Regions from separate parts of the Sporosarcina sp. GTC18466 genome, predicted to be linked through region 3. Evidence: riboswitches for the same ligand, from Rfam matches in the RefSeq annotation. Region 3 holds a riboswitch; each other region holds the start of a gene.
The links. A riboswitch is a leader RNA that binds a small molecule or an ion and turns the genes downstream of it on or off. The one in region 3 is predicted to bind S-adenosylmethionine.
Positions count from the first base shown of each region.

Region 1: it holds a riboswitch for S-adenosylmethionine, as region 3 does, so the genes downstream of both, metA (homoserine O-acetyltransferase MetA) here and metK (methionine adenosyltransferase) in region 3, are expected to answer to the same signal.
Region 2: it holds a riboswitch for S-adenosylmethionine, as region 3 does, so the genes downstream of both, ACZ5FK_RS10915 (bifunctional homocysteine S-methyltransferase/methylenetetrahydrofolate reductase) here and metK (methionine adenosyltransferase) in region 3, are expected to answer to the same signal.
Region 4: it holds a riboswitch for S-adenosylmethionine, as region 3 does, so the genes downstream of both, ACZ5FK_RS08835 (O-acetylhomoserine aminocarboxypropyltransferase/cysteine synthase family protein) here and metK (methionine adenosyltransferase) in region 3, are expected to answer to the same signal.

Region 1 covers NZ_AP044037.1:1,018,445-1,026,098, forward strand. The annotation lists gene ACZ5FK_RS05075 (RluA family pseudouridine synthase) at 1-328, opposite strand, end outside; gene ACZ5FK_RS05080 (YetF domain-containing protein) at 460-1,164, opposite strand; gene metA (homoserine O-acetyltransferase MetA) at 1,225-2,133, opposite strand; SAM riboswitch class I at 2,209-2,315, opposite strand; gene ACZ5FK_RS05090 (YitT family protein) at 2,488-3,345, opposite strand; gene ACZ5FK_RS05095 (AbrB/MazE/SpoVT family DNA-binding domain-containing protein) at 3,545-3,829, shown strand; gene ACZ5FK_RS05100 (glycerophosphodiester phosphodiesterase) at 3,929-4,648, shown strand; gene ACZ5FK_RS05105 (thioredoxin family protein) at 4,955-5,272, opposite strand; partial or broken gene ACZ5FK_RS05110 (DUF819 family protein) at 5,354-5,539, opposite strand; gene ACZ5FK_RS05115 (M23 family metallopeptidase) at 5,683-6,645, shown strand; gene ACZ5FK_RS05120 (prolyl oligopeptidase family serine peptidase) at 6,679-7,654, opposite strand, start outside.
Region 2 covers NZ_AP044037.1:2,231,905-2,239,558, forward strand. The annotation lists gene metH (methionine synthase) at 1-2,076, opposite strand, end outside; gene ACZ5FK_RS10915 (bifunctional homocysteine S-methyltransferase/methylenetetrahydrofolate reductase) at 2,057-3,916, opposite strand; SAM riboswitch class I at 4,028-4,131, opposite strand; gene ACZ5FK_RS10920 (histidine kinase) at 4,258-4,443, shown strand; gene ACZ5FK_RS10925 (biotin transporter BioY) at 5,071-5,670, shown strand; gene bioB (biotin synthase BioB) at 5,667-6,671, shown strand; gene ACZ5FK_RS10935 (GNAT family N-acetyltransferase) at 6,729-7,307, opposite strand; gene ACZ5FK_RS10940 (CtsR family transcriptional regulator) at 7,601-7,654, shown strand, end outside.
Region 3 covers NZ_AP044037.1:3,150,951-3,158,604, forward strand. The annotation lists gene ACZ5FK_RS15870 (transposase) at 1-115, shown strand, start outside; gene ACZ5FK_RS15875 (NUDIX domain-containing protein) at 183-641, shown strand; gene ACZ5FK_RS15880 (alpha/beta hydrolase family protein) at 634-1,425, shown strand; gene pckA (phosphoenolpyruvate carboxykinase (ATP)) at 1,462-3,051, opposite strand; SAM riboswitch class I at 3,224-3,335, shown strand; gene metK (methionine adenosyltransferase) at 3,577-4,725, shown strand; gene ACZ5FK_RS15895 (gamma carbonic anhydrase) at 4,999-5,511, opposite strand; gene ACZ5FK_RS15900 (alpha/beta hydrolase) at 5,635-6,423, shown strand; gene ACZ5FK_RS15905 (histidine phosphatase family protein) at 6,444-7,031, shown strand; gene ACZ5FK_RS15910 (cupin domain-containing protein) at 7,067-7,534, shown strand; gene lepB (signal peptidase I) at 7,603-7,654, shown strand, end outside.
Region 4 covers NZ_AP044037.1:1,828,777-1,836,430, forward strand. The annotation lists gene ACZ5FK_RS08825 (glycine betaine uptake BCCT transporter) at 1-1,466, shown strand, start outside; gene ACZ5FK_RS08830 (homoserine dehydrogenase) at 1,517-2,503, opposite strand; gene ACZ5FK_RS08835 (O-acetylhomoserine aminocarboxypropyltransferase/cysteine synthase family protein) at 3,416-4,717, opposite strand; SAM riboswitch class I at 4,852-4,966, opposite strand; gene ACZ5FK_RS08840 (IS1182 family transposase) at 4,973-6,961, opposite strand; gene ACZ5FK_RS08845 (YeiH family protein) at 7,170-7,654, opposite strand, start outside.

The sequences.
Region 1 (7,654 bases), 1.1 Mb from region 3:
CTTTTGCAGCAACCGTCAGAAGACCCGCTTCTTTATCCACCGCAATCAAATCATCATCTTCATGGAGAATAGTGATCCCCTGCAGGCGGCTTTCCTCCTTTGCCGCCTTGTTCATGAGAATTTCCACTTGGTCTCCTGGCCGCAGCACATGGTCATGCCTGGTGACCGTGGTGCCGTTCACACTCACTTGTCCCCTGGACAGGATGGATTTCACAGAATTACGGCTTGTTTTCCCAAGTGCTTGCAGCAAGAATGGGAGCATTTCCGATTCCTCTTGTACATGATGAGCAGCCGAATGGCGTGAGGGCTGTTTTTGATCTTTACGCATAAGTGCCTCCTAGATCTTCTATGGTCAGTAACCGTTTATTGGCAATGGATATCAATCGTTTATTCTACCATAGCAGCTGCCCCATCACCAAACAAGTTAAAAAGGAATCCGCCGCGTTGGCGAATCCCTTCCTATGCAGACCGCTGATCTACATGCAGACTGCCGTCTTGCTGGATTTCCGCGTAAAACACTTGGTGTGCCTTCCCGATGCCCTGGCTCTTCAGCTGTTCGTTCAGCCACTGCTCGGTCAGACCGAGCTCCTGAAGGTTCTTTGTCTGGACTTTCCCGTCAGATATGATTTCAGTTGGAATGTATTTCGGGTCAGGTGCTGGCGCTTTCACATCTTTCTTCGTCGCCGGCCCTTGATCTGCTTTGACAAGAACGCTTAATTGTCCATTCGTCTCCAAGATGGCATAGTTTACGTCTTTGATGGAGAAGATTCCTTGTTCCCTGAGCATCATATTCAGATCGTTCAAATTCAAGCGTTCTTTCTTCATCGCCTGTTCATTCAGTTTTCCGTTATGCATGATGACGGTAGGTTCATCATCCAGTAAGACCCTGACTTTTTTCGACTTCAATGTCATCAGGTTCATGGCATAGGTCAAAACCGCCCATAAAGCCATTGCATAAATACCATTAATAAAAGGGGTCTCTGATTGCGCCGCGACTTCCCCTGCGATGGAGCCGATTGTGATTCCAGTTACGTAATGGAAAAACGTCAATTGGGAAATCTGTTTTTTTCCAAGGAATCTTGCAAGGATCAGCAGCACAATGAATGTGGATATGACACGGGCTGTCATCTCCCAAAACTCAAACTTAAAAAAACCATCACCCATTTGTGACACCTCCGTGTTAAGGAGTGTGCGCTGTCCAGGTGAAATTATGCGCTCCGGAGCTTACTTCCAATCAAACGGCGTTTCCTGGTACACATAATAATTCAGCCAATTGGAGAACAAAAGATGCGTATGGGAACGCCATGTATTGAGAGGGCGCCTGGTGGGATCATTGTCAGGGAAGTAATTAGCAGGCACTTCACTATCGAGCCCTTTTGCAAGATCCCGCTCATATTCCTCTGCCAGTGTCGTTGCATCGTATTCCAGGTGACCGGTGACCATGATATGCTTCTCATCTTTGGACAGGATGATGAACGCCCCCGCTTCATCCGAAACGGCCAGCAGTTCAAGGCCTGGATGGGATTTGATTTCGTCGATGGAAACGGATGTGTATCGCGAATGCGGTGCTCTGAACTCATCGTTGAAGCCCCTCGCAAGTGTGACGGTCGGATCGGTCAATGTATGATTGTAGACGCCGGAAAGCTTTCCGGGCAAGTCATGCTTGTCAATGCCATAATGGTGGTACAGCGCGGCCTGCGCTCCCCAGCAAATATGAAGGACGGATGTCACGTTCGTCTTTGACCAGTCCATGATCTGCTTCATTTCATCCCAGTATACGACTTCTTCGAAGGGCAGATGCTCAATCGGCGCGCCTGTGATGATCATCCCGTCAAATTTACGGTTTTTGATCTGATCGAATGTCGTATAGAATTCCTCCAGATGGCTTTTGCTCACATTCTTGGACTCGTACGATGCGGTATGCAGAAACGAAATGTTCACCTGGAGTGGCGTATTGCCAAGAAGCCGGAGCAGCTGCAGTTCCGTCCGTTCCTTCTCGGGCATCAAGTTCAAGATGATAATGCTGAGCGGCCGGATATCCTGCGTGGTCGCCCGTTCTTCATCCATGATGAAAATCTTTTCCTCTTTCAGCAATTCGCCTGCGGGCAGGCTTTTCGGTATATTGATTGGCATTGCCATTCCCCCTTCATCTCAATTAAAAAAGCCTCGTTCCGCTGGAGACAGGAACGAGGCATTGCTTCTATATCGCTCTTATCTCTCAAGATTCACATCTTGTTGGAAGTAGCACCTTCCTGCTTGCGCAGAGGTTGCTGAAGCGTCGTCGGGCCAAATCCCTCAGCTTCTCTTGATAAGGAACTATTCAATTTTCACTAGTATACCATGATGTTTCTAAAATGCATCTATTAATTTCCGGATGATTCGGTCTTTGCATATCCAGCAGCACTTGCAGTTTGCAAAAAGGCATATATACCTAGCATCGCCTAGACAAAACACTTATTTTTTGCAATAATTAGAGTGAAGCATGAATTATTGATATATTTTAGCTTTTGAGAATCCGAGACCGAGTATTTCAGAAGCATTCAAGAATATGACGAAGGAGGTCGGTTCGGCAGTCTGCAGAACCTTCTTCAAATAAACCGCCTCCGCTTGTTCCACTACGCAGAAGATCATCGTTTTATCATGATCGGAAAACCCGCCCGTCGATTTCACTTTTGTAAGACCCCGGTCGATCTCGTCGCGGATGATCGCCTGCACTTGCTGCTCATGCTCCGTGATGATGAGGACCAGCTTTGTCGGAGAAACTTGCAGCTGGACAAAGTCGATTACCTTGCTTGTCACGTAGATGGACATGAGGGCATACAGGGCAAGTTCAAAGTTGAAAACGAATGCGGACGTCACGACGACAATCCCATCGACGATCAGCTGGGAAAAGCCGCTCGAGATGCCAGTATACTTTTTGAGCAGCTGGGCGATCAGCGCAGTGCCGCCGGTGGAGCCGTTTCCGCGGTAGACGATGCCAAGCCCGATGCCAAGCATAATCCCCCCGTAAATCGCGCTCAGCATCGGATTATGAAGCGTCAGATGCATATCGTGCGTCAGCCAGATGACGAACGGTACAGCGAACGTGCCGACGATTGTCTTCAGGCTGAACTCTTTGCCGCCAAGCACAAAACCAAGGACAATCAGCGGAATATTGATAATCCACTGCGTATATGCCGGCTGATAGCCGAACATTTCATAGACGATTGTGCTGATTCCCGAAACTCCGCCCGCCGCTATCCTTGCAGGAAGAAGAAATAAGTTAAAGGCCAAGCCGACAAGCGCAGCGCCTAAGATGATTTGCGCATAGTCGAGTGCCGTAGTTTTACGTATACCATTTGCCATGACGATTGCTCCTTTCCTTTTATAACCCTACTCATTTTACCAGAAATAGTCCGGTTGCAAAGTTTTAAAAGAAGGAGAAAAGGAATAGTAGCAAATAAGGAAATAGAAGCAGAGTATACTAATCATTTTGGAAAATATGAAATCCGCTAGCAGAGTAGCAATAACTGGTGGAATTGCATATCAAAAGGAGGAAATATGCATGCGCAGTTTAGGCATTGTCAGGAAAGTGGATCATCTGGGACGTATCGTCATTCCGAAAGAGTTGAGGAATACCCTTCAGTTGGACAAAGGCTCGCCTCTTGAAATTTTTGTGGATGACGACATGATCATCTTGCGGAAATACGTAGTCGATGAGGCGTGTGTTGTTACCGGTGTCATTTCCCCTGAGAACCGGCGGCTATCCAATGGAATGTACATCAGTCCGAAAGGGGCCGAGATTCTCCTCGAGGAAATCAAAGAAAATAGCGATCTCGATGTAGATTGAATGATCAAGGCCGTCTTCCTGTGGAAAACGGTCTTTTTTATGAGCGTATGATATAGTCAAAGTAACGATCTACCCTTAAAACCGGAAGGAGTCTGACAGATGAACATTTTTGCACACCGGGGAGCATCAGGAACATTCCCTGAGAACACACTTGCAGCCTTTCAGGAAGCGGCCCGTCTCCCTGTACACGGCATCGAATTTGACGTACATATGACGAAGGATGGTGAACTTGCCATCATCCATGACGAAACGATCGACAGGACGTCAAACGGGAAAGGGTTCGTCAAGGATATGACACTCGAGGAGCTGCGCCAATATGATTTCGGCAGCTGGTTCTCCAAGGACTTCGAAGGGCAGCAGATCCCGACGCTCGGGGACGTGTTCAACGTATTCAAAGATACTGGACATATTTTAAATATCGAACTGAAGTCAGACATCTTCCCGTATGAAGGGATGGTCGAAAAAGTGTTGGAGCTCATCCATGCCTATCACTTCGAAGACCGGGTGATCCTGTCATCATTCGACCACAGTGCCATCCAAAAGGCGAAGGAACTCGCGCCGCAGATTGAGACTGGTGCGTTGACGATGGAAGTCCTAGTCCGCCCGCTCGCTTATTTACGCTCGATTCCTGCTGATAGCTATCATGTTCTGTTCCCAACCGCAATCCGCCCCTCGTTCGAAGAGGTTTTCGCAGCCGGCATCCCGGTCCGAACCTTTACGGTGAACGACACGGAGTACGCCCATATGCTGAAAAAAGCCGGCGTCCAGGCGATCTTCACGGATTATCCCGAGCGGATGCATGATGAATTGAATGAATAAGCAAAAAAGGAAAGCTCCTTTCAGGAGAAGGGCACCGAAAAGTACCCAAGTTGCTTTTTAGCTCGGCATGAAACGATTTACTGGTCCTGCCGGGCTTTTCCGTTTGGCGCCGTGGATTTCCGTTCCGGGCGGACGTTTTCCGTCAATCTGAAACCGCGCCTCTAGCTCCTTTACGGAAAAAGTGCAGTGAAGAGAGGAAGAAAAAGGCGATTTCTGATCAAAACTGAACAGAAATTGCCTTTTTTGATTGTACAGAGACCCTTTGAAATTCGAGACATTTTTTTCACGAGAAGAGGTCCTTTTCATTTAAGCAGAAAGGCTATTCAAAAATTCCTCAATCTGCTCCCGTGTCTTCCGGTCTTTGCTGACAAAGCGGCCGGTTTCCTTGCCTTGATTGAACGCGAGGAAACTTGGGATTCCGTAGATGTCATTTTCCTGGCATATTTCGATAAAGTCGTCGCGGTCTACATAGATGAATGTGTATTCGGGATAATCCGCTTCGATGCCGGGAAGGATCGGTTCGATGATGCGGCAATCAGGACACCAGTCCGCCGAAAATAAGAAGACGACCCGTTCCTCATTGCGCAGCTGCTCGAATTGTTCCTTCGATTGCAGTTTTTCCATGTCTGTCACTCCAGTCTGAATCTAGGTAGTTTCTCTACGTCAGTATAGCACGGCGGGAAGCGAGTTCCATCCCGCATGCTTCTATAGCATCGTGCCAAACCAGAGGCCGAGCGTTGTGCCTATATAGTTTCCGATGATGTACCCGATTGTTCCAACAACGAGAATCGGCCCGATCAGGTTCTTCCATCCTTTAGCGATTGCCATGGCAGCCGCGGTTGTCGTTCCTCCGATATTGGCATTGCTGACGAGCAGAATATCTTCCAGATCTCCCCTTTCTCGAAATCTTCTAACTTGCTAGCTTAATCATAGCATATTCATATATCTATTCCAGCCATCGAACAAACCGCTTTTCCGGCTTCATGATTCATTCCACTCTGGGCACACTACAAGGAGCAAAGGAGGATTGCGTCATGCGCCGAATGGCTGTTGCCTTCACTTTCATCTTTTTTCTATCGTTCAGCACAGCGGTCCTGTCAGAGGAGACGGAGACGCTTCCGAATGAACGGATGGAGTTCTATTTACGGTTCAGCGATGACCTCGTTCCCTGGTATCATCTTGCCGCCATTGATCAATATGAGCGGAATATCCGGCAGGTGCGCCAAGACTTGCCGAAGGTTGATGGACCCATTTCGATCCTCCACCCGCCTGAACTGTGGGCAGGCGCGGTAAACCCTGACCTGGAAGATGTCTCGCCATTTTCAATCGGCTACTTCGGAGGACATGGCGAAGACGGTGATCTTGACGGGATTGCAGACCGCAATAATCCGGCAGATGTTCTTGCAACTATCCATAAACACTTATTGAAATACGGTCCGGCGGAGGACGGATTCCGGACTGCTCTTGAAGACTTCTATGGAAAAGAGGAGACCGTCAAGCAGGTGATGGCGATCGCGAAATTGTTTTCTCATTTTGAGACGATCGACCTTGATGAGCACCGCTTCCCGATCCCTAAAGAATACAATTACACGTATAAAGGGACATGGGGCGCAAAGCGCGGGTGGGGCGGCAGACGAATCCATGAAGGCACTGATATTTTTGCGGGCTATGGCGTTCCTGTCCGTGCAACTTCGTATGGCGTCATCGAAGTGATGGGCTGGAACGAGTACGGCGGCTGGCGCGTCGGCATCCGCGACAATCATAATACGTATCACTATTTTGCCCATCTTGCGTATTTCAATAAGGATATTTCGGAAGGCGATGTCGTTGAGCCTGGCACCGTCATCGGCTTTGTAGGCAGTTCGGGGTACGGAAAGGAAGGCACCTCGGGCAAGTTCCCGCCGCATCTGCATTACGGCATGTATAAGTACAATGGCCGGACGGAATGGTCCTTCGATCCCTACCCATCCCTCCGTACTTGGGAAAACCAAAAATAAGCCTGGCATACTGGATGCCAGGCTCTTCTCTTATCAATCGACTTGCAATGTCTTGAATAGGAAGGAATAGATATCCGTCTGTTCCTCGATGATTTTCACGGTCGGCTTCCCGAGGCCGTGCCCTGCGTTCTTTTCAATCCGCAGCAAGATCGGATTGTCGCCCGCCTGTGCCGCCTGTAACGTTGCCGCGAATTTTTTCGCGTGAAGCGGAACGACCCGATCGTCCGTATCCGCCGTCGTGATCAAGGTCGGCGGGTAGCTCGTGCCTTCCTTCACATTATGGAGCGGTGAGTAGGCGTACATATACTTGAACTGCTCAGCGCTCTCCTCTGCGTTTCCGAAATCTGTGACCCAATACCTGCCGACAGTAAACTTATGATAACGAAGCATATCAATGACCGGCACTTGGCAGACAGCCGCCCCGTACAGATCCGGACGCTGGGTGATGCACGCACCGACCAGAAGCCCGCCGTTGCTGCCGCCCATGATGGACAGCTTCTGGCTGCTCGTATACTTCTCCTTTAACAGCCATTCCGCTGCTGCGATGAAGTCATCGAAGACATTCTGTTTCCGCTCAAGCGTCCCTGCGTTATACCAATCGTCCCCGAATTCACCGCCGCCCCGCAAGTTTGCGACTGCATAGATGCCGCCCTCTTCGAGCCATAGATGGACCGCTGGTGAGAAGGTCGGCGTAAGACTTACATTGAATCCGCCATAGCCATACAGCAAAACCGGATTGGCACCATTTTTCTCGATCCCTTTCTTATGGGTGAGGAACATCGGAATCTCGGTCCCGTCCTTTGACGGATAAAAGACCTGGACTGTTTCATAACCCGCTGAACTGAACTGGTCGGATTGAAACACCGTACTGAGGTCACCTTTTTCAATGTCATAGCGCACGACGGATAGCGGTGCGAGATATGATGTATAGCCGATGAACATTTCTGGGCTTTTCCGCTTGCCCGAGATGCCTGCGATTGTCACGAAATCCGGCAGCGGCACATCCGCC
Region 2 (7,654 bases), 920 kb from region 3:
CATGACCTCGGCGCTCTGCAGCACTTCCGCCACGATAAGCTGGTTGTCGTTGAACAGCCTGCCGACTTCGGCCATGCCTTCCATGAGCGGCCCGTTAATGATATCGAGCGGCGTGTCATACATTTTCAGAGCCTCTTCCAGATCCGGAATGAGCCCTTCCTTCGTCCCCTCGACAACATAATAAGCGAGCCGCTCGGGTACGGTTTTCGGTATATCGTCTTCAGTCTTCTCTTTCTTCTTGTCCCGGTAGAAATCAGTGAAGTCGGCGAGCGTCTGATCCGTCGTCTTAAAGAGCAGGTCATTCGCGAGCTTGATTTCATTTTCAGGAATCGAGGCATACCGCTCCAGCTTCTCGGTGTTCACGATGGCATAATCGAGGCCAGCCTGCACACAGTGGTAAAGATAGACGGCATTCAGCACTTCGCGCCCGACCGGCGGCAATCCGAACGACACGTTGCTGACGCCGAGTGTCGCCAGTGACCGAGGCATCTTCTCCTTGATCAGCCGGATCCCTTCAATCGTCTCGACTGCCGACCCGATATACTGCTCGTCGCCAGTTCCAACAGGGAAGACAAGCGGGTCGAATATGATATCTTCCGGTGCAAGTCCCCATTTGTTTACAAGCAGGTCATAGGACCGCTGAGCGATTTCAAGTTTGCGTTCCCGCGTCACAGCCATCCCGGTTTCGTCGATCGTGCCGACGACGACAGCTGCCCCGAACTTCTTCACAAGAGGGAGCACCGCGTCGAAACGCTCCTCGCCGTCCTCCAGATTGATGGAGTTGATGATCGCTTTTCCTTGCGAGTATTTCAGCGCCTCTTCAATCACTTTTTCATCTGTCGAATCAATGACAAGAGGGACCTTCACTTTCTTGACGACCTCTTCCATGAACCGCTTCATATCATCCAGTTCATCGCGGTCGGGATTGGCGAGACAGATATCCAGCACATGCGCGCCGCCTTTCACCTGGGCGCGGGCGATCTCCGCAGCCTCCTCGAACTTCTCCTCAACGATGAGCCGCTTGAATTTCCGGGAACCGATGACATTGGTCCGTTCCCCGATCAATAGCGGCCGCATGGATGGGTCGTAGACGAGCGGTTCGATGCCGGATACGACATGCGGATGGCCTTCCTCCGGTTTCGGGCGGGGAGGGAGGCCGCCGACCGCTTTCCGGATGGCGCGGATATGGGCGGGGGTCGTGCCGCAGCATCCGCCGATCATGTTCAGCCAGCCTCTTTCTGCGAATCCTTTCAGCTTCTGTGACAGGGATTCGGGTGATTCATGGTAATGCCCTTCCTCATCCGGCAGGCCGGCATTCGGATAGCAGGTGACATAGCTTGTCGCGAGGTCCGAAAGCGAGCGCAGATGATCGGTCATGAATTCCGGGCCTGTCGCACAATTAAGGCCGACCGAAAGGGGATTGATGTGCTCGATGGAGACATAGAATGCTTCGATGCTCTGGCCGGCAAGGGTGGTGCCCATCGGTTCAATTGTTCCGGAGATCATGACAGGCAGTTCGATGCCCGTCTCTTCGAAGGCCCGCCGGATGCCGATTGTCCCTGCTTTGACATTCAGCATATCCTGGCTCGTCTCCATGAGCAGGAGGTCAGCGCCCCCTTCGATGAGCGCTTTCGCCTGCACATAAAAGTCTTCCGAGAGTGCGTCGAATGTGATGCCGCCTGTGACAGACAATGTCTTCGTCGTAGGTCCGATTGCACCGGCCACGAAGCGGGGACGCTCAGGCGTTGAGAATTCTGCTGCGCACTCTTTCGCGAGCTCGACCGCTTTTTTATTGATGGCGTGGGCATGCTCCCCAAGGCCGAATTCGTTCAGGACAAGCGGAGTGCCGCCGAATGTATTTGTGCTGATGATGTCAGCGCCTGCTTCAAGATACTCCGAATGGATCTTTTTCAAGATGTCGGGCCGCAGGATATTCAGGTATTCATTGCAGCCTTCATAGTCCTCTCCGCCAAAATCCTCCGCGGACAGGTTTTCGGCTTGCAGCATCGTCCCCATCGCTCCGTCAAGAATCAGGATGCGCTTCTCCAGTTGTTGTTCAATAAGATGTTTCGGCATGGACCAAACCCCTCTCCTTCTGTGCATCAAGTTCGTTTATATGATCTATCAATTCTAGTGACATATCATAGCGGAGAAACGGCGTGATGATATAGATGCCGTTGAACAGGCTTGCCGCCGTATCGATCAGTTCCTTCGCTATCGCAATACCCTCAGCTGTCGCCTTCTGACGGTCTTCGCCGCAAGCTCGCATCCTCTCCAGTACATCATCTGACAGCTTGATGCCCGGCACTTCGTGGTGCAAGAATTCGGCATTGCGGATATTCGTCAGCGGCATGATGCCGAGGAAGATCGGTGTCTCCAGATGTTTTGTCGCTTCGTGGATCTCAATGATTTTTTCCTTTGTATAGACAGGCTGCGTGATGAAATAATCAGCGCCGCACTCGATTTTCTTCTCGAGCCGCTTCACGGCACGATCCAGCACCCGGACATTCGGGTTGAAAGCAGCTGCTACTGAGAAGTTCGCTTTCTTGCGGAGCGGTTTCCCCGAGAAGGAAATCCCTTCATTCAATTGTTTGATCAGCTGCAGCAGCTCCATGCTCGATACATCATAGACGCTTGTCGCACCCGGGAAATCGCCGACTTTAGTCGGGTCCCCTGTCACCGCAAGGATATCGTGGATGCCGAGCGCATCCAGTCCCATGAGATGCGATTGCAGGCCGATCAGGTTATGGTCGCGGCACGTGATATGGACGAGCGGCCGGATGTCGTTCTCGAGTTTCAAGATCGACCCCATCGCCATGTTGCTGATCCGCGGGGAAGCGAGGGAATTGTCCGCCATTGTGACGGCGTCGACTCCTGCAGCATACAGCTGTTTCGCTCCTTCGATATAGGGGGCTGTCTCCAGGTGGCGAGGTGTATCCAGCTCGACAATCACCGTCCGCTTGGTTTTCGCCTTCTCGTGAAGCGGTTCATGGCTCGCAGGCTCCGCTTCCCGGATGATGATCGGCTTCTTCGGTCTCGCGGTCTTCTTTGTGACCGGCGCAAGACCAGCCAGATGTTTCTTGGCGGCAGCGATATGATTCGGCGTCGTGCCGCAACAGCCGCCGATGAGCCGGACGCCTTCATTCCGCAACAGGACAGCGGCCCGCCCGAAATAATCCGTCTCCGACACATAGACGATCCGTCCGTCTTCCACGTCAAGCAGACTCGCATTCGGCGCAGCGGACAGGAAAGCGCGCTCCGGCAATGTGACCGTCTCGAACGCCTGGATCGTATGATAAGGGCCGAGGCGGCAGTTGACACCGACGACATCCGCCCCGATCGCTTCCAGTTCATGGAGCGCGTCATTCAGCTGCAACCCTTGCTGCAGCACGCCGGGCTCTTCCATGGATACTTGGGCGATGATCGGCAGGTCTGTCAATCCGCGCAACTCCTTTACAACAGCGGATAACTCATTAAAATCATAATACGTCTCAAGCAACAGGCCATCCGGTTGTCCGGAAAGGAGGGGGTCTGCCTGCTCCCTGACGATACGGAGCACATCTTCTATTGACAGGTCGCTGCGCCGGACGCCACGCAGCCCGCCGATCGTGCCGAGTACGTACTGCCCGCCTGGCGCGGCCGCTTCTTTGGCGATCTGGACGGCCGCTTCGTTGAATGCTTTCACCTGATCTTCAAGGCCATAGCGGGCGAGCTTATGGCGGTTTGCGCTATATGTATTTGTCTGGATGATATCTGCACCCGCCGCAATATAATCGGAATGGATCTTGGCGATCGTCTCCGGCTTTGTCACATTCAGTTCTTCATAACAAAAATCAATGCCGTTGGAATAGAGGAGGGTCCCCATCGCTCCGTCAGCCGTCAATATATTCGTCTTCAATTTTTCTAGCAACTTCATCCCATCGCACCCTTTCATGTTATATCAGCCGGCGGCAGTGAGAAGGTTGGAAAAATAAAAAAAGCCTTCATTGAAAAAAGAAGGCTTTTACATGCGTGGAATGAACGCTCCTTCTCATCTGCCGGACAGCTTGCCCGCTGGAATTAGCACCTGACCACGTATGGCTGGTTGCTGAAGCGTCATCGGGCCAGTCCCTCGGCTTCTCTTGATAAGAATCATTATTAGGTTTTTCGAAATATTTAACACATCATAACGTGGATTCCCCATGGCGTCAACCCTCGTTTGCACAAAAGGGCGGATATGATACACTTGCGGTAGGACAAACATGGAAGGTGAACGGCTTGCGAATATTCAAATACTCGGTTCCGATCGCGATCATCGTAGGATGGATCGCCTGGTTCATGCTCGGCAATAACTTTCAGGAAGTCCCAAAGGAGCACCGTCTCTGGATCGTGCTAGGGGCGGGCCTGCTCAGCGGGATCCTCGCTTATTTCCTCTTTCCGAAAAGCGAGGAACGAAAAAAATAGAAGAAGTGGCGCACTGGCTTTCCGCTAGTGCGTCTTTTTATAGTGGGCATGAGTGCGTGCCCCCAATTATGCTCGTGAACGCCCGTTTAGCCATGTCGAACGCCTGATTCGGCCCAGGAACGCCCGTTTAGCCATGTCGAACGCCTGATTCGGCCCAGGACCGCCCGTTTAGCCATGCCGAACGCCTGATTCGGCCCAGGAACGCCCGTTTAGCCATGTCGAACGCCCGATTCGGCCCAGGAACGCCCGTTTAGCCATGTCGAACGCCCGATTCGGCCCAGGACCGCCCATTTAGCCATGTCGAACGCCCGAATCCGTCCAGGAACGCCCGTTTAGCCATGTCGAACGCCCGATTCGGCCCAGGAACGCCCATTTAGCCATGTCGAACGCCCGAATCCGTCCATGAACGCCCATTTAGCCATGTCGAACGCCCGATTCCGCCCAGGAACGCCCGTTTAGCCATGCCATGCGCCCGAATCCCAAATAACCTGCCAGGCCTTCCTCCAGCCAACGCCAACAGCCTTTCATTTGTGTTAACCTAAAATAAAATAAGGTTGACACAATACCTCGTAATCTTATATTCTAAAAATGGAATACATATTTGGAAATGGAAATGGGGTTATTTGTATGACGACTGCTACAGTAAAGCAAAAGGGGAGTATGAGTGCGCTGAGCCTGGTGTATTGCGCCATGTTCGCTTCACTCATGATGATCGGTGCCAATATTACATCGTTCGTGCCGTTTTTAGTGGTCGGCGGGGTGCCGATCACCTTGCAGACATTCTTCGCCGTTCTTGCGGGATTGCTGCTCGGCAGCCGGCTTGGGGCGGTTGCCATGACGGTCTATATGGCTGTCGGCCTGGCGGGTGCACCTGTATTTGCGAAATTCTCGGGTGGGTTTGGCCAGCTCCTCAGTCCGACATTCGGGTTTGTCGTTTCCTTCATTATCGTCGCCTATATAGTAGGGAAGATTGTTGAGAAGAACAGCAGCTTGAAATCCTATATTGCAGCTGCGATTTTGGGGACGGTCATCAACTACCTGATCGGCACGAACTGGATGTATTATGCCTATAAGTTATGGGCTGCTGCACCCCCGGTATTTACGTACAAGATTGCATGGGCCTGGATGGTGCCTCCGCTGCCGAAAGATTTCCTCCTGGCCATACTGGCTGGAATCTTTGGCTACAGGATGTCTAAAGTGCTCAAGATCAAGAGGGCGCTGCGATGAATTATGAAGCACTCGCTGATCGTGTATTGCAAGGACATGAGTTGACCGGCGCGGAGGCGCTGTCCATATTGGAGTCGCCGGATGAGGATCTGCTTCCTCTTCTCCACGCTGCTTATAAGATTCGGAAACATTACTTTGGCAATAAAGTAAAACTCAACATGATCATTAATACAAAATCCGGCCTTTGTCCGGAAAACTGCGGATATTGCGCACAATCGATCGTCTCAAAAGCACCCATCGAGAAGTATGCGATGATGAAACAGGAAGAGATTGTCGCGGGAGCGGAACGGGCTGCAGCTGCTAGCGCGGGAACATATTGCATCGTCGCAAGCGGCAGGGGGCCGGTGAACCGGGAACTCGATATCGTCGTTGAATCCGTTAAGGAGATCAAAGAGAAGCATCCTCAAATGACGGTTTGCGCATGTCTCGGCATCTTGAAGCCGGGCCAGGCGGAACGTCTCAAAGAAGCGGGCGTCGACCGGTACAATCATAACCTCAACACATCTGCCGCCCACCATAGCAGCATTACGACTTCTCACACGTATGAGGACCGTGTTAGTACGGTTGAATCTGCAAAGACCGCAGGCATCTCGCCTTGTTCGGGAGTCATCATCGGCATGCGTGAAACGAGAGAGGACGTCATCGATATGGCACGCAGCCTCCGCGTGCTGGACGCGGACTCCATACCGGTCAACTTCCTGCATGCGGTCGACGGCACGCCGCTCGAAGGCACGGATGAGCTGACACCCCTTTACTGCTTGAAAGTGCTCAGCCTTTTCCGGTTCATCAATCCATCCAAGGAGATCCGGATTTCGGGCGGACGGGAAGTGAACCTGCGCTCGCTCCAGCCGCTTGGCCTATATCCTGCGAATTCCATCTTTGTCGGTGATTATTTGACGACAGCGGGCCAGGAAGGTGACAACGATCTTCAAATGCTCAAAGACCTCGGTTTCGAAGTCGACCTGCTTCCACTTCAAAAAGAGGCTGCCAGTATTTCTTGAATAATTCCTGCCAACCAAAAAGCACGCAGCCGGCTTCTCGCCGCGCGTGCTTTTTCGTCATACCCGGTATGGTTCCAAGATGTTCTCCTTCCCGTCCGTCAAAAAGTTGAACACTTTATCTGAAGGGTCGTATGGTTCTCCGTAAAATGCTTCATCCTTGTACGTATGGATATCTTCGTACGTCTGTTTCATCGCTTCGTAAACACTTTTCTCATCCGCATCTTTCGGGGACCAATACAGGATCTCGAGGTCATTGTGCTCGCCTGTCGCGATTGAACGGCGGCGATATCCGATGCGGGAAGCGTGGTGGAAATGTTCCCTTGCGTAAAAACGCAGGCGCTTCATCGTATCGGTATCCTCATAATCAACCGGTTCCACTTCGAGGATGATCGGCTTCCCTTTCTTTTTCAATGACATCAGCAACTTCTTTCCCAGTCCTGCGCCGCGTGATTCGGCGGAGACAAAAAGGTAATCAATGAAAATGAAAGATTCCATCTCAACATACATTAGAACGTGATGAGGTCCTTCTTCTTTTATATAGACATTCTTCTTATCTTTCAGCAGCGCGTCCATATGTTCTTTTGACTTCATTTCTTCAATCGGGAAGTACTCACTCAGCTTCTTGTACCAGTTCATGTTGGTAAATCTCCTCCACAGTCGCTATGTACCTGGAGCTTTTTGTTTAAAGAGGGGCCAGTCGTGTGTATAGCATAGGTGTCAATGCTTTGGGGGAAGGACCCTAAATAAGAGGAAAAAAGAGGTCAGAAAAAAATCCTCAGCTTACTGTATACCCGTTCTCACCATATGCAAACATTTTTCCGGATAGTAGGCAAATTCATTGCGAAAATCAAATGGAATCATGTAATATAAAGTCAAAGATAGTCAAAGTCAATTGACATTCACACTTCGAAAGGGAAGGAGTGAAAAACATGCGGAACATTTCGGACATAATTGAAGGGTATTTAAAAATGATTATCGAAAAG
Region 3 (7,654 bases):
TGATATTGATCGCCGGACTGCAAAAATCTATGCGTTGATCCATGAATTCGGCGACAAGGAAACGAAGGAGTTTGTAGAGCAGCTGCCTTTTTTCAAGCCGTCTCCACTGCAATGATTCGGCGAGACGGGATTCTTTCCAAAATAGTCATCCTTCGCTACACTAATATAAAGGATGTGAGGGAATGATTACGTTTAACGATTTGAAAGGCGCCCATGTCGAATTGACCTTCGGTGAAAACTTGAAAGGGATGGAAGCCAGACATGTCCTCATCACGCTGAAGCATGATGGGAAGTGGCTCCTCACCCGGCATCGTGAGCGCGGTATCGAGTTCCCGGGAGGCAAGGCGGAACTTGGTGAAACAATCGAAGACGCGGCGATACGGGAGACAATCGAAGAGACCGGCGTCACTATCAGTAATCTGGTGAAATTCGCGGAATATGTCGTGGAAACAGAAACGCCCTTCTGCAAGGCAGTATTGACGGGTGATGTCGTTTCCATCAATGAACACCCGCAACTGTTTGAAACCGCTGGCGCTGTCTGGATGACAGATGAGGAATTGGATGCATGCACGGAACTCAGCTTTCATATGAAAGATGAAGGCATGAAGGAAATCCGGAAGTGGGTGGAACGCCATGCCTGATAACGGAAGCATTGTTCATCGAAAACAGTATCCTTCTCCTAATCCCGCCGTCCGTCTTGAGGAGATCACATATATGTCGGATGGCCTTAAAGTGAAAGGGCTGCTGGCAGAACCGGTCGCTGACGGAAAGTATGAGGGAATCCTTTATTTGCGGGGCGGCATGCAGCATGTTGGCATGGTGAGGCCGGCGCGCGTCGCACAATTCGCGACTCAAGGCTTTGTAGTATTTGCGCCATATTACAGGGGCAACCGGGGCGGGGAAGGCAGGGATGAATTCGCCGGAGCAGACCGCCAAGATGCGGTGTTTGGGGTTGACGTGCTGCTTCAGCATCCGAAACTCGATAAGGAGCGCATCCATCTGTATTCTTTTTCACGAGGCGGCATTATGGCGTTATGGACGGCGATCTTGCGCGATGACATCACCTCGGTGGTAGTATGGGCGGGATTATCAGATGTCGTCTTCACGTATAATGAACGTGAGGATATGCGCAGGATGATGAAACGCGTCATCGGCGGGACTCCAAACAATATGCCGGATGCATATCGGGAACGGACGGCCCTGTTCCGTGTCGATGAAATCGATGCACCCGTCTTGATCATCCATGGAATGAAAGATGAAAATGTGTCCTTCGAGCAGGCCATCATGCTGGAAGATGCTCTCCGTGATAAAGGAAAGACATATGAAACATGGTATTTTCCCGATTACACCCACCATTTCCCTGCAGCGGAAAATGCACGTATCGTAAGGGAATTATGTGATTGGATGAAACAGCAGCAAAAATAAAAAATCCAGGCGCTGATCGCACCTGGATTTTATTTGTTAGTAGGCAACCGGTCCGCCTTTTACAATGATTTCTTCAGATACATTGTCGAACTTCTCGAAGTTCTTCCGGAAAAGATCTGCAAGTTCAGCAGCTTTCTTGTCATAGGCTGCCGGATCTGCCCAAGCATTCCGCGGATTCAGCACTTCACTCGGCACTCCGTCGATCACTTTAGGCATCGCAAGGCCGAAGACTTCGTTTGTCTCTGTCTCTACATCGTTTAATTTGCCTGCTAGAGCGGCACGGACCATTGTGCGAGTATGTTTAAGTGACATACGCTCACCTACGCCGTATTCGCCGCCCGTCCAGCCTGTGTTCACAAGGAAGACCTGAGCGTCATGCTTGTCAATTTTTTCTCCAAGCATTTCTGCGTACACAGTTGCAGGGAGCGGAAGGAATGGAGCGCCGAAGCAAGTTGAGAATGTCGCTTCAGGTGATGTGACGCCTCTTTCTGTACCAGCGAGCTTCGAAGTGAAGCCGCTGAGGAAGTGGTACATCGCCTGTTCCTTCGATAATTTCGAAATTGGAGGCAATACGCCGAATGCGTCGGCTGTCAGGAAGATGATCGTCTTCGGATGCCCTGCAACAGATGGCACTACGATATTGTCGATGAAATTGATCGGGTACGCGGCACGCGTATTTTCCGTCAATGAATTATCGTCATAATCCGGCACACGTGTCTCTTCATCCAACACTACATTTTCCAGCACTGCGCCAAAACGGATCGCTCCGTAGATTTCCGGTTCCTTTTCAGGGGACAGGTTGATACATTTTGCATAGCAGCCGCCTTCGATGTTGAAGACGCCGTTATCCGACCAGCCATGCTCGTCATCACCGATCAGCTTGCGCTGTGCGTCTGCGGAAAGTGTCGTTTTGCCTGTTCCGGAAAGACCGAAGAACAAGGCGACATCTCCTTCTTCTCCTACGTTTGCGGAGCAGTGCATCGGCATGATGCCGCGCTCAGGGAGCAAGAAGTTCATAACGGAGAAGATCGATTTCTTCATCTCGCCTGCATATTCAGTTCCGCCGATCAGAACGATGCGGCGTTCAAAGGAAACGAGGACGAACGCTTCCGAATTAGTGCCGTCGACTTCTGGGTCCGCTTTGAATGTTGGTGCCGCCAGGATTGTGAACTGTGCCTCATGTGTCTTCAGTTCCTCTTCTGTTGGACGGATGAAAAGCTGATGGACAAAGAGGTTTTGCCAAGCGAACTCATTGATTACTTGCAAAGAGAGCTGGGAATCCTTATCCGCACCTGCATATCCTTTGAAAACGAACAATTCGTCTTTGGAGTTGAGATGGTCGATAACTTTTTTGTATAATGAGTCGAAGATATCGGATGAAATCGGTTGGTTCACCTTTCCCCAGTCGATCTTATCTTTCGTTGTGACTTCCTCGACGATGAACTTATCTTTAGGGGAACGGCCAGTATACTTTCCAGTGCGGGCTCTAAGTGCGCCGTCTGCCGATAATTCCGCTTCTCCGCGAGCTGTCGCTTTTTCGACAAGTTCAGGAACTGAAGGCTGGATCGTCACGTTCGGCCCTGCGAGAAGTTCCTTGAGTCCGTTTTCGATCTTCGCTGATATCATATTGTACGTACCGTCCTTTACATAGTAGTCCCACATTGTGGGTTTCTTATTTTCTCGATTAGTATAACACATTTAGAATAATAATCTACACTAATTAAAAACTCAAGCGATTTCAATCGAAATGATTTGACAAAAAGCTCGTTTTTTCGTAGCATTGATAAATGAACGGATACTCTTATCCCGAGCTGGTGGAGGGACAGGCCCTACGAAACCCGGCAACCTGCGCGCTTTTGACGCGAAAAGGTGCCAACCTGGAGCAAGGCGCATGCCTTGGACGATAAGAGTGAAAGGTGCTGCTTTGAAATGATGCCTTTCCTCATGTATGCATTACGTGAGAGAAGGGCTTTTTATATTGTCAGACCCTTATTCCTTGTATATGTTGACATCGACTCTCTCTGGGAGCGGATTAAACTGGGACAAATAGAGTACCGTATCAATATGAGCAAGTTGTTTAAGGAGGAAATTACATTGACGAACCGCCGACTATTCACATCGGAATCGGTAACAGAGGGACACCCGGACAAAATGTGTGACCAGATTTCGGATGCCATCCTGGATGCCATTTTAGAAGAAGACCCGAATGCGCGTGTCGCATGCGAAACGACCATCACGACAGGACTTGTCCTCGTGATCGGGGAGATTACGACAACGACCTACGTCGATATCCCGAAAGTCGTAAGAGATACAGTGAAGGAGATCGGGTATACGCGTGCGAAGTTCGGCTTCGACTGGGAAACTTCGTCCGTCCTCACTTCGATCGACGAGCAGTCTCCGGATATCGCTGCAGGAGTGAACCAGGCGCTTGAAGCGAGGGAAGGGCTGATGTCCGATCAGGAACTTGAAGCGATCGGCGCGGGAGACCAGGGGCTTATGTTCGGGTACGCATGCGATGAGACGCCTGAGCTGATGCCTTTGCCGATCAGCCTTGCGCACAAATTATCCCGCCGCCTTGCGGAAGTGCGCAAAGAGGAGATCCTTCCGTACTTGCGCCCAGACGGCAAGACGCAAGTAACAATCGAGTATGATGAAAATAACAACCCTCTTCGCGTTGATACAATCGTCATCTCGACGCAGCACCACCCTGACACGACACTTGAGGAGATCAAGCGTGACATGAAAGAATATGTCATCGACGCAGTGGTCCCGGCTGACTTGCTGGACGCTCAGACAAAGTACTTCATCAACCCGTCAGGCCGCTTCGTCATCGGCGGGCCGCAGGGTGATGCTGGCTTGACCGGGCGCAAGATCATCGTCGATACGTACGGCGGATACGCACGGCACGGCGGCGGCGCCTTCTCCGGGAAGGATGCGACGAAAGTGGACCGTTCCGCATCGTACGCAGCCCGCTACGTGGCGAAAAACATCGTAGCCTCCGGTTTGGCGAAACGCTGTGAAGTGCAGCTCGCTTATGCCATCGGCGTTGCCCAGCCTGTTTCCATTTCTGTCGATACATTCGGAACAGGCAAAATCGAGGAAAGCAAATTGGTCGATCTCGTGCGTGAGCTATTCGATCTGCGTCCTGCCGGCATCATCAAGATGCTCGATCTTCGCCGTCCGATCTACAAGCAGACAGCGGCATATGGCCACTTCGGCCGTACAGATGTCGAACTGCCATGGGAACAGACGGACAAAGCGGAAGCACTCCTGGAAAAGTCCGGACTTGCCGTCCGCTGAAATTGAATGGATGGAAAAGGAGCCTAAGCCCTTGGCGGCCGGCTCCTTTTTTGATTTGTCCGACCTGCTTTGGTATGGTAGAAAAGAAGTGAATTGTACATACAATGGGGGTATATAATCTGGTGGTCGATATGAATGTTTGGATCATGCTGGCAGTGGGCCTGATCGGCGCTGCGATTTTGTCGGCTATTCTATATCTGTTTGTCACGGAGAAGTGAGACAGGCAAAAAGGAAAGCTGAGCGGATTTCCGTCTCTGCTTTCCTTCATGGCCTTCACTTTTGCATCTCTTTATAGATGGCTCCTTTTTCGACATAACTGTCCACAATCCGTTTCATATCTTCCAGATCCGCTTCATTCAGCTCGCGGACGACTTTGGCAGGCGATCCAAGTGCCAGGCAGCCCGGCGGAATTTTTTTCCCGGGCGGAACAAGGCTTCCCGCTCCGATGAAAGCCCCCTCGCCGACTTCGGCGCCGTCCAGGATGATGGCTCCCATGCCGACAAGCGCCCCTTTACGGATCGTGCAGCTATGCAGCAGCGCTTTATGGCCGACTGTCACATCATCCTCGATCAAAAGCGTTTTACCGGGACTTTGGTGCAGGCAGCTGAGGTCTTGGATGCTGACCCTTTCGCCTATGATGGTCGGTGCGACATCCCCTCGAATAACGGTACCGAACCAGATGGAAGAGTGTGCGCCGATTGACACATCTCCTGTAACGGTCACATAATCGGCGATATAAGCGGTCGGATCGATTTTCGGTGTTTTATCTTTGTATGGATAAATCATGAACATCCCTCTTTCCAATAAAATCGTGTATAATCTACTATATCAAAGTTGCTTTTTTCATTGTATCAAAGTCGGATCGATTTAGGATGGATGAATGTCCGGCCGGAAGAGGGAGGGCATCATATGTGGAAATGGGAAGCGGAAGGACAGCCGAAAGCGGTTGTCATGATCATTCATAGCGCATATGAACATCACCGGAGATATGCGTGGCTCACCCAAAAGCTGCGAAATAGCGGTTTCCATGTCGTCACAGGCGATCTGCCGGGACATGGGGAAGGGACCGGGCGCCGCACCCATGATGAAGCGTTCGAAGCGTACCATAAACATATAAAGAGAATGGCGGAAGTCGCATTGCTCGATAACTTGCCGCTTTTCATCCTGGGCCACGGTCTGGGCGCGACTCTCGCAATCCAGCTGCTCAGCGGCGGCAAGGTGGAATGCGCAGGATGCATATTGAGCTCACCATGGCTCGCTTTGCGCCATCAGCCGCCGAAATACAAGGCGATGCTCACAAAACTGTCACCGTCCATGAAAGTGAATCATGGCATGGCGGCGGAGCTCCTTACGAGAAATTCGGAATTATATATAGAAGCGAACGAAGACCGTGATTATAGTTCAGCCGTGACGGCTGTGTGGTATCGCGACCTGCTTGCCCAGATGAAATCGATCACCATGCAGGAAAGGACGATACAAAACATTCCTGTCCTATTGCACGCAGGCGGCCGGGACAAGATCACATACATTGAGACGTCAAAGAAGTGGCTCCTCAAACAGGATCTCACTGAATTCCATTATAAAGAATGGAAACGGCTTTACCATGATTTGTATCAAGAGCCTGAGAGAGACGAAGTGTTTACCTATATCGAATCATTCATGGACAATGTGCTCCGCGGTCTTGGGTATGTAGTCTGAACAAAAAGGGTGGGAAATGCGTGACAACGATCGGATTTGTGCGCCATGGTGTGACGACATGGAACAAGGAAGGGCGAGTGCAGGGAAGCTCTGATATCCCGCTTGATGAAGAAGGCGTGCGAATGGCGGAATGCGTCGCCGGGCGCCTGGGACAAGAGCAGTGGGACGTAATTTTCACTAGTCCAATGAAACGGGCAAGGCAGACGGCTGAGCTCATCTCGAGGAAAATGCCCGGCATTCCCCTGATTGAAGATGAACGGCTGCGCGAGAATAGCGGCGGACAGATTGAAGGGACGACAGAAGCGGAACGCCTGGAGAGATGGGGCCCGTCGTGGCGGACACTGGACCTCGGAGGCGAAAAGGAAGCGGATGTCGTTGAGCGCGGACTGGCGTTCGTCAGGGAGATCGAGGAGCAATATGCAGGCAAAAAGGTGCTTGCCGTCAGCCACGGCGGGTTCATCAAGCGCCTGCTGATGCGGCTTGTGCCTGACCTGGACGTCAGCCATGGATTTGAAAACACATCCCTCTCCATCGTCCATTTGGAAGAGGGACAGTATCGTTGCAGCCTGTATAATTGTACGGTGCATCTGGAGGAGGGAAAGCTTTGATCAAGGACGCTAATTATTATATCCGGGAATTGAACATGAGCCCGCATCCGGAAGGCGGATACTATGTCAGCACCTATTCCTCAAGCGAGGACTTGGAAAGGGATGGACAGGCACGACGATTATACACGAGCATCTACTTTCTCCTGCAGCCAGGCGATATCTCTCATTTCCATCGCTTGAAATCGGACGAAGTATGGTATTACCATGCAGGAAGTCCGCTGACTGTGCATATGATTGATGAAAAGGGGACATATACTGAAGTGAAGCTCGGCCTTTCCGTTCATGAAGGAGAGCAGCCGCAAGCAGTAGTTGAGAGCGGCACCATCTTCGGTTCCTCCCTAGGCAATAACGATGAATTTGCCCTCGTCGGCTGCATGGTCGCTCCGGGATTCGATTTTAAAGACTTTGAGCTCTTCACCCAGGATGAACTTTTGGCAGCATATCCGGATCATCATGAAATTATTATGAAAATGGCATATAAACAATTACCTGAACAACTATGAAATGAAACTTTTCTTGCGTCCCTGATGTCTACTTACTGTGAACGAATACGAAACGGAGGAAACCCGTTGTGAAAAAAGAAACAAAAAATGAAATCATGTCGTGGATCAAGTCGTTAGCGA
Region 4 (7,654 bases), 1.3 Mb from region 3:
CGATTGCGCTCATTATCGTAGCAGTCGGCTACGGAGTACTTGCGTCGGATAGTTTCGAGGCAGTCACGACAAACATCAAGAACTTTGTTGCATCGTCGTTTGGCTGGTATTACATGCTGCTGATGTCTGTATTGTTGCTGCTGAGCATCTTCTTGATCTTCAGCCCGTTCGGAAAGATCCGGCTCGGCAAGGATACCGACCGGCCAGCCTTTTCTACTGTCACTTGGATCGCCATGCTGTTTTCAGCTGGAATGGGGATCGGGCTCGTATTCTACGGTGCTGCGGAGCCGCTGTGGCACTATGCGGTCATGCCAGCGACGAAGGATCCGAATACAGCTGCTGCCTTTAAGGAAGCGATGCGTGAGTCATTCTTCCACTGGGGTCTTCATGTTTGGGCGATGTATGGAATCGTCGCACTGTCACTTGCTTATTTCCAATTCCGAAAAGATGCACCGGGTTTAATTTCAGCAACATTGAAGCCGATTTTTGGCAAGAAGATGGATGGTCCGTGGGGTATTCTCGTCGACGTCCTTGCTGTCTTTGCAACTGCGTTCGGCGTCGCCACTACTCTCGGCTTCGGTGCTGTTCAAATTAATGCGGGGCTGAATTATCTATTCGGCTTGAAGATCGGAACACTATCGCAGTTTTACATCATTGCAGTAGTCACCGTCCTCTTCATCATGTCGGCTTGGTCAGGGCTAAGCAAAGGCATCAAGTATCTATCCAATACCAATCTGATCCTGGCTGTTTTGCTTCTTGCGTTCGTCGTCATCTTAGGGCCTACGCTCCTGATCATGAACATGTTCACGGATTCGATCGGCGGCTACCTGGCCAATATCATCCAGATGAGCTTCGGCACGGCGCCGCTTAACGAAGGCAACCGGGAGTGGCTCGATGGCTGGACGATCTTCTACTGGGCCTGGTGGATTTCCTGGGCGCCATTTGTCAGCATGTTCATCGCGCGGGTCTCGAAAGGCCGTACCATCCGTGAGTTCATGGTCGGTGTGCTGCTTGCGCCGACACTGCTCTGTGCGTTCTGGTTCTCGACATTCGGGACGACTGCGATCGACATGCAGCGAAACGGCGTGGCAGATATCGCAAGCGCCAAAACAGAACTTGTCGTCTTTGAGATGTTCCACCAGATGCCATTGTCATTCATCATCTCGGTGATCGCCATTGTCCTGATCGCTTCGTTCTTCGTCACGAGTGCCGACTCTGCGACATTCGTACTCGGCATGCAGTCGACATACGGCTCCCTGACACCAGCGAACAACGTCAAGATTGTCTGGGGTGTCATCCAGTCGACCATCGCCTTGATCCTGCTGTCAGTCGGCGGCCTGGATGCGTTGCAGAATACGATCATCATCGCGGCCTTGCCGTTCTCGTTCGTCATGCTGCTGATGGTCATATCGCTTCTCAAGGCGCTGAACAACGAAACTCCGATTACCAAACCAAAGAAACAATAAGAAAAAGGCATTGCACCGGTCATCCGTGCAATGCCTTTTCGTATGATTGATTATGCCAGTACCGCGGCCCCTTCTTTGATCCGGATGGCATGCAGCAAGTCGCTGACCATCGCATTCCCGGTCGGGTACATGCCGGCACCCGGTCCCACGAGCGTCAGAGCGCCAAGATACTCGGTTTCCGTGATGATCGCATTATCGACGCCATCGATGCTGTAGAGCGGATGATCGGGACCGAGGAGGACAGGGCCGACCTCGGCATGCGGCTTCCCATCATCATCCGTCCAAATATCCGCGATATGCCGATACCGCAAGCCGCTTTCCCTCGCTTCCACAATATCCTCGATGCTAATGTGGTCCACGCCGGCTGCCTGGACGCGCTCCCATTCCGGCTGCCGGCCAAACGCAAGGGAACTGAGGATCATGGCTTTCCGGAACGCATCCATCCCGCTCACGTCGTCCGCCGGGTCCTCCTCCGCATAACCTAGCGCCTGCGCTTCCTTAAGAGCTCCATGGAACGGAATGCCATCCTCCCGCATCTTCGTCAAAATGAAGTTCGACGTCCCATTCACGATGCCCTGGATCCGGCGCACCCGATCGCCCGCCAGCAAATTGCGGATTGTCCGGATGATCGGCACCCCGCCCGCGACAGTCGCCTCATATCCGACCGTCAAATCCCGGAATTCGGCATGCTTCAACAGGGCTGGGCCGTGTTTCGCAAACATCGTTTTATTCGCAGTAATGACATGACACCCGGCTTCAATCGCTTGAGATACATACGTATACGCCGGTTCCTCGCCGACAATTGCCTCGAAAACAGCCTCGATGCCGGGTCTCGCGAGGATCTCGTCAATTGAATCCGTCACGAGGACCCCAGACGCCGCCTTTCGCTTCTTCGCCACATCCTTCACCAAAATGGCATCGACCTCAATCGTATATCCGGTATGCGCACGGATCTGCTCCCGCTTCTCCTGCAATATTCGATAAACGCCCTCTCCAACTGTGCCGAAGCCCAGCAGCGCCACCTTGATGGACGGCATACCACCACTCCTTTCCTCATACTGCCAGCAACGAAGCAACCGGCAGTCGAATGAGACGGCCGGATGCTTGCATATTCCTGTTGATTATTTGGTTGCGCCCGTTTTGGATAATGAACGCCTATTTCTCGCCCGCGAGCGCCCGTTTCGGATAATGAACGCCTATTTACCACCCGCGAGCGCCTGTTTCGGCTGATGAACGCCTATTTACCACCCGCGAGCGCCCGTTTCGACTGATGAACGCCTATTTATCACCCGCGAGCGCCTGTTTCGGATGATGAACGCCTATTTACCACCTGCGAGCGCCCGTTTCGGATGATGAACGCCTATTTACCACCCGCGAGCGCCTGTTTCGGATGATGAATGCCTATTTACCACCCGCGAGCGCCTGTTTCGGATGATGAATGCCTATTTACCACCCGCGAGCGCCTGTTTCGGCTGATGAACGCCTATTTACCACTCGCGAGCGCCTGTTTCGACTGATGAACGCCTATTTACCACCTTCGAGCGCCCGTTTCGGCTGATGAACGCCTATTTACCACCTTCGAGCGCCCGTTTCGGACGATGAAACTGTTTTCCGCCGCATCCCGCTAGTCTCGCATCCTTGTAATCGCAGATGAGCGACCGTTTAACCGGGTGAGCGAACCATTTTGCCGGCAGATCGATTCATTTAACCCGGCGAGCGATTCATTTAACCGGCTGTTCGAACCATTTAACCTGCCGAACAATCCATTTTACCAGCCTATCAATTCATTTAGCCGGCCGATCAATCCATTACTTACAACTAAGAACACCTATTCCAAACATTAATCAACTCTGAATCGATGAACCCGGTCGGATGGCTATCGAATGAGATAGCCCGATTGCCGAATGAGGCCTCATCCATCCGTCCGGACTTCCTGCCAACAAAAGAATTTACTTTCCTGCAGCAACAGGCACTGCTTTTTCAATCGCCTGCTTCAAGTCTTCGATGATGTCGTCAGCAGACTCGAGGCCGATGGACAAGCGGATGAGCTCTTCCGAGACGCCAGAGTTCTTCAAATCCTCGGCAGACAATTGCTGGTGGGTTGTCGAAGCCGGGTGGATGATGAGCGATTTCGCGTCGCCGACGTTTGCCACATGTGACCAGATCTTCACGTTGTCAATTACCTTGCGGCCTGCTTCCCGTCCGCCTTTGATGCCGAAGACGATGATGGAGCCTGACCCGTTTTTCAAGTATTTATTCGCATTAGCGGCTGATGGATGGTCTTCGAATCCTGCATATGTCACCCAGTCGACGGCCGGATGGTCACGCAGGAACTCCGCCACTTTCTGCGCATTCTCGTTGTGCCGCGTTACACGGAGATGAAGTGTTTCCAGGCCTTGCAGGAAGTTGAACGCGCTGTCCGGATCGAGGCAAGGGCCGAAATCGCGCAGCAACTGTACGCGGAGCTTTGTGGCGAACGCGGCGTTTGCCGTATCGATGCCATAACGAAGTCCGTGGTACGTTTCATCCGGCTCTGTGAAGCCCGGGAATTTCCCTTGCGTCCAGTCGAATTTGCCGGCATCGACGACGACACCGCCAATCGTTGTCCCGTGCCCTCCGATCCACTTTGTCGCGGAATGGATGACGACGTCCGCACCGTGCTCAATCGGGTTCGCTCCGTATGGGGAAGCGAATGTGCTGTCGATGAGGAACGGGATGCCATTCTCATGGGCCACCTTCGCGACCGCTTCAATATCAAGGACATGGAGGCTCGGATTTCCGATCGTTTCGGCGAACAGCGCCTTCGTCTTATCCGTGATCGCTGCCCGGAAATTTTCAGGGTCCGTAGCATCGACGAACTTCACCGTGATGCCATAACGCGGCAGCGTCACCGCAAACAGATTGTATGTGCCGCCGTATAGATTGCTGGCAGCAACAATTTCATCGCCCGCTCCTGCGATATTCAAAATGGAAAATGCAATCGCCGCCATGCCGGATGACAACGCGACAGCAGCCGTCCCGCCTTCCAGCAGGGCAATCCGCTCTTCGAACACAGCGACAGTTGGATTGGTGATGCGCGTATAAATGTTGCCCGCCTCGGCAAGCGCGAAGAGATTCTGCGCATGCTCCGTATCGCGGAACACGAAGGATGTAGTGCGGTGGATCGGCACTGCGCGGGAACCTGTGACAGGATCCGGCTGCTGGCCGCCGTGAAGAAGTAGTGTTTCGGGTTTGAGTGGGTTGTTTGACATGTGAATGACCTCCAAAAATGTAGTAGTCAGATGAAAAAGGCAGCAGGCTTGCTGTGCGGAGGCGTTCAGGGGTTAATTGGAATAAAAAATACCCCTTTCGCTAAGGAAGAGGGGTATGCTTACGCGTATTCCTCCCCTTATCTTTCAGACCGTTCGCACGTTCTGTAGGAAGTAGCACCTTTGCAAGTTTGTCACTTGCCGGTTGCCGGGCATCACAGGGCCTAGTCCCTCCGCCGCTCTTGATAAGAGTATGGGTTAATTCAGTTTTTCATCTTGTTGAACAGTATAGAGACTCATATTTTGAAAGTCAAGAGGAAAAACAAAAATCTTTCTGAACGTTCGGATGAATGGAGAAAAAAAGGGGCTGTCCAATAAGTCCCTAAAATAAAACAGGTGGAGAAAAACGAATCGTTTTTCTCCACCTGTTTTTGGTTTTCCATCCGGTCCTCCTGAAAGCGGCTGGCGGATGCCAGCCACTTTCAGGAAGTTGTGGGCCAGTGCCACGATCCCGAATTCCGCGTTGACCTTCTCGAGGCCTCGCAAGAGAAATCCGCGGAACGACCGATTGCCCTTGATATGACCGAACACACTTTCGACCTCCACTTTCCGTTTGGCGTAGATGTCTTTGTTCGTCTCACATTCAAGGGCTGTCTTGGCTTTCGCTTTCATTTCTTCGTAGATTGGATTCCAATGGACCTGCCGGTTGCCTTTCGCTTTTGTACACTGCGCTTTAAGAGGACAGTCGGCACAATCTTCACATTCATAGATCTTATAGCTCTGCACAAGGCCGGATGCATTCTTCCTGTCCTGGTATTTCTTGAAGGGGACACGGCGTCCCTGCGGACAGATGAACTGGTCGGCCGCTTCCTCGTAGGTCCAGTTCTTCGCATTCTTGATGTCTTTTTTGTACTTCCGCGTCTGCTCCTTCAGATACGTGGAATAGGGGATCAGGAAGTCGAAACGGGATTCCTTCTCCTCGCCGATGGCGTATAGATAATTCTCTTCACTGCCATAGCCGGCATCGGCCACCACACGTGTCGGCATCGGAAGCCGGGATGCCGCAAGTTTCTCAAGATGCGGGACGAAACAGCGGGTATCGGTCGGCCGTTGATGTATCGTATAGAACACGATGAACTGATTCTCGGTCGCCATCTGTACATTATAGCCAGGCTTCAGCTGGCCGTTCTTCATATGGTCCTCTTTCATCCGCATGAACGTGGCGTCCGGGTCCGTTGTCGAGAAGCTGTTGCGATCACCGAAGAGGTCATGATGACGGGCATACTTCTGTAGACGCGGCAGGAAATCTTCCCGGATCAGTTTGGCCGGCTTCCGTAGGAGACTGCGTCGACTGCGAAGCGCTTTGCGATCGGGGACCGACTCTGTCTTCTCAATTTCCGCTGTCAGGATGTCCACCTGTTCCTCCAGTCTTTCCGCCAGCTGCTGGAGCTCTTCCGGTTTCGCTTCTTCCTTGGGGAATTCGCCAAGTTCCATGCCCTCTGCCTGCGCGATTTCATGGATGGACGCGAGTGTCTCCTGGATCTTCTCCTTCAGTTTCCCTTCGTACCGCTCTGTCGACTTCTTCCAGACGAACGAATACTTATTGGCATTGGCCTCCATCTTGGTGCCGTCCAGGAAATAGTTCTCCATTGTGATATAGTTCTCCTCGATCAGCTTTAGGATCATCGTCTCGAATAACTCATCCATCATCGCGGCCATGCGTACACTCCGAAACTCATTGAGTGTACGGAAGTCGGGTGTCTGACAGGCGGCCAGCCACATGGCAGGCAGGTTCTCCTGGATCAGCGTCTCGATTTTGCGGCTGGAGTAGACTTTCTGGGAATAGGCGTAGAGGATGACCTTAAGCATCATCTTCGGGTGGAAGGGGCTTCTCCCTCCACCGGAGTAATAGGCGAAAAGCTGCTCGTCCGGGATGGATTCGATCATCTCATCGACCACTCGCGCGACATGATGTGCCGGAATAAGTCCCTCGACATCGAAGATGGCGAATGCCTGACGGTTATTGTAGGGTTTGAACGTCCGTGTACGTACGCTTGATTGCGGGGAAATAGGTTCTGTCTCTTCAATGGAAAAGTGGAGTTGTTTTGTGGTATACTCATCACAAGTAATCTTCGGGTTACACATAAGAATCGTCCTTTCTTTGATGGGTTGTGGTGACTTCATCTTACTAGAAAGGGCGATTTTTTTGTAGTCTTTTACACGGGTCGCCAGTTGCTTGGAGTGCAAGGCGGCGACTCCTTGGGGATCAGCGTGTCAGGTGAGACCCCGCAGGAGCGCAGCGACGAGGAGGCTCACCGCACGCCCCCAGGAACGCGTCCGCCTGGAACGGAAAGCAACGGGTTCGGAGAGCTCTCGTCGGGTAATCGTTTCAACAAGAAAAGGGCTGCCACAGAAACTCAGTTTTCACTGACTTTCTGGACAGCTCCTCTCTGATTCAGATAATAAAATATGCAACCACCGATACGACAATTGACGTAATCGTCATGGCGAGAAGCGGCTTCATGGCGCGTTCACGAAGATCGCGCAGGCTGACATTCAGGCCTAGGCCGACCATGGCCGCGGTCAAGAGCCATGTTGTCAGCGTATTGACACCGGTCGTAAATCCTTCCGATACCGGGATGGAATGGCCAAGAACGTAGCTGCCGAGCACGCTGAGCAGGATGAACCCAAGGAGGAACCAAGGGAATTCGACCTTGCTTTCCCCTCCTTCTGCCGTCCCTTTGCTTTTCCGCTTCATGAAGTAAATGAATATGAAACAGAGCGGCACAAGCAGGAAGACCCGGCCGAGTTTAGCGAGCAAGGCGATGGCAAGCGCATCTTCTCCTGCCGGTTCCGCCGCGATGGCGACGTGCGCAAGCTCATGCAGGCTCATGCCCGACCAGATGCCGTAATCCGTCGGGATGAGCGGCAAGATCGGGC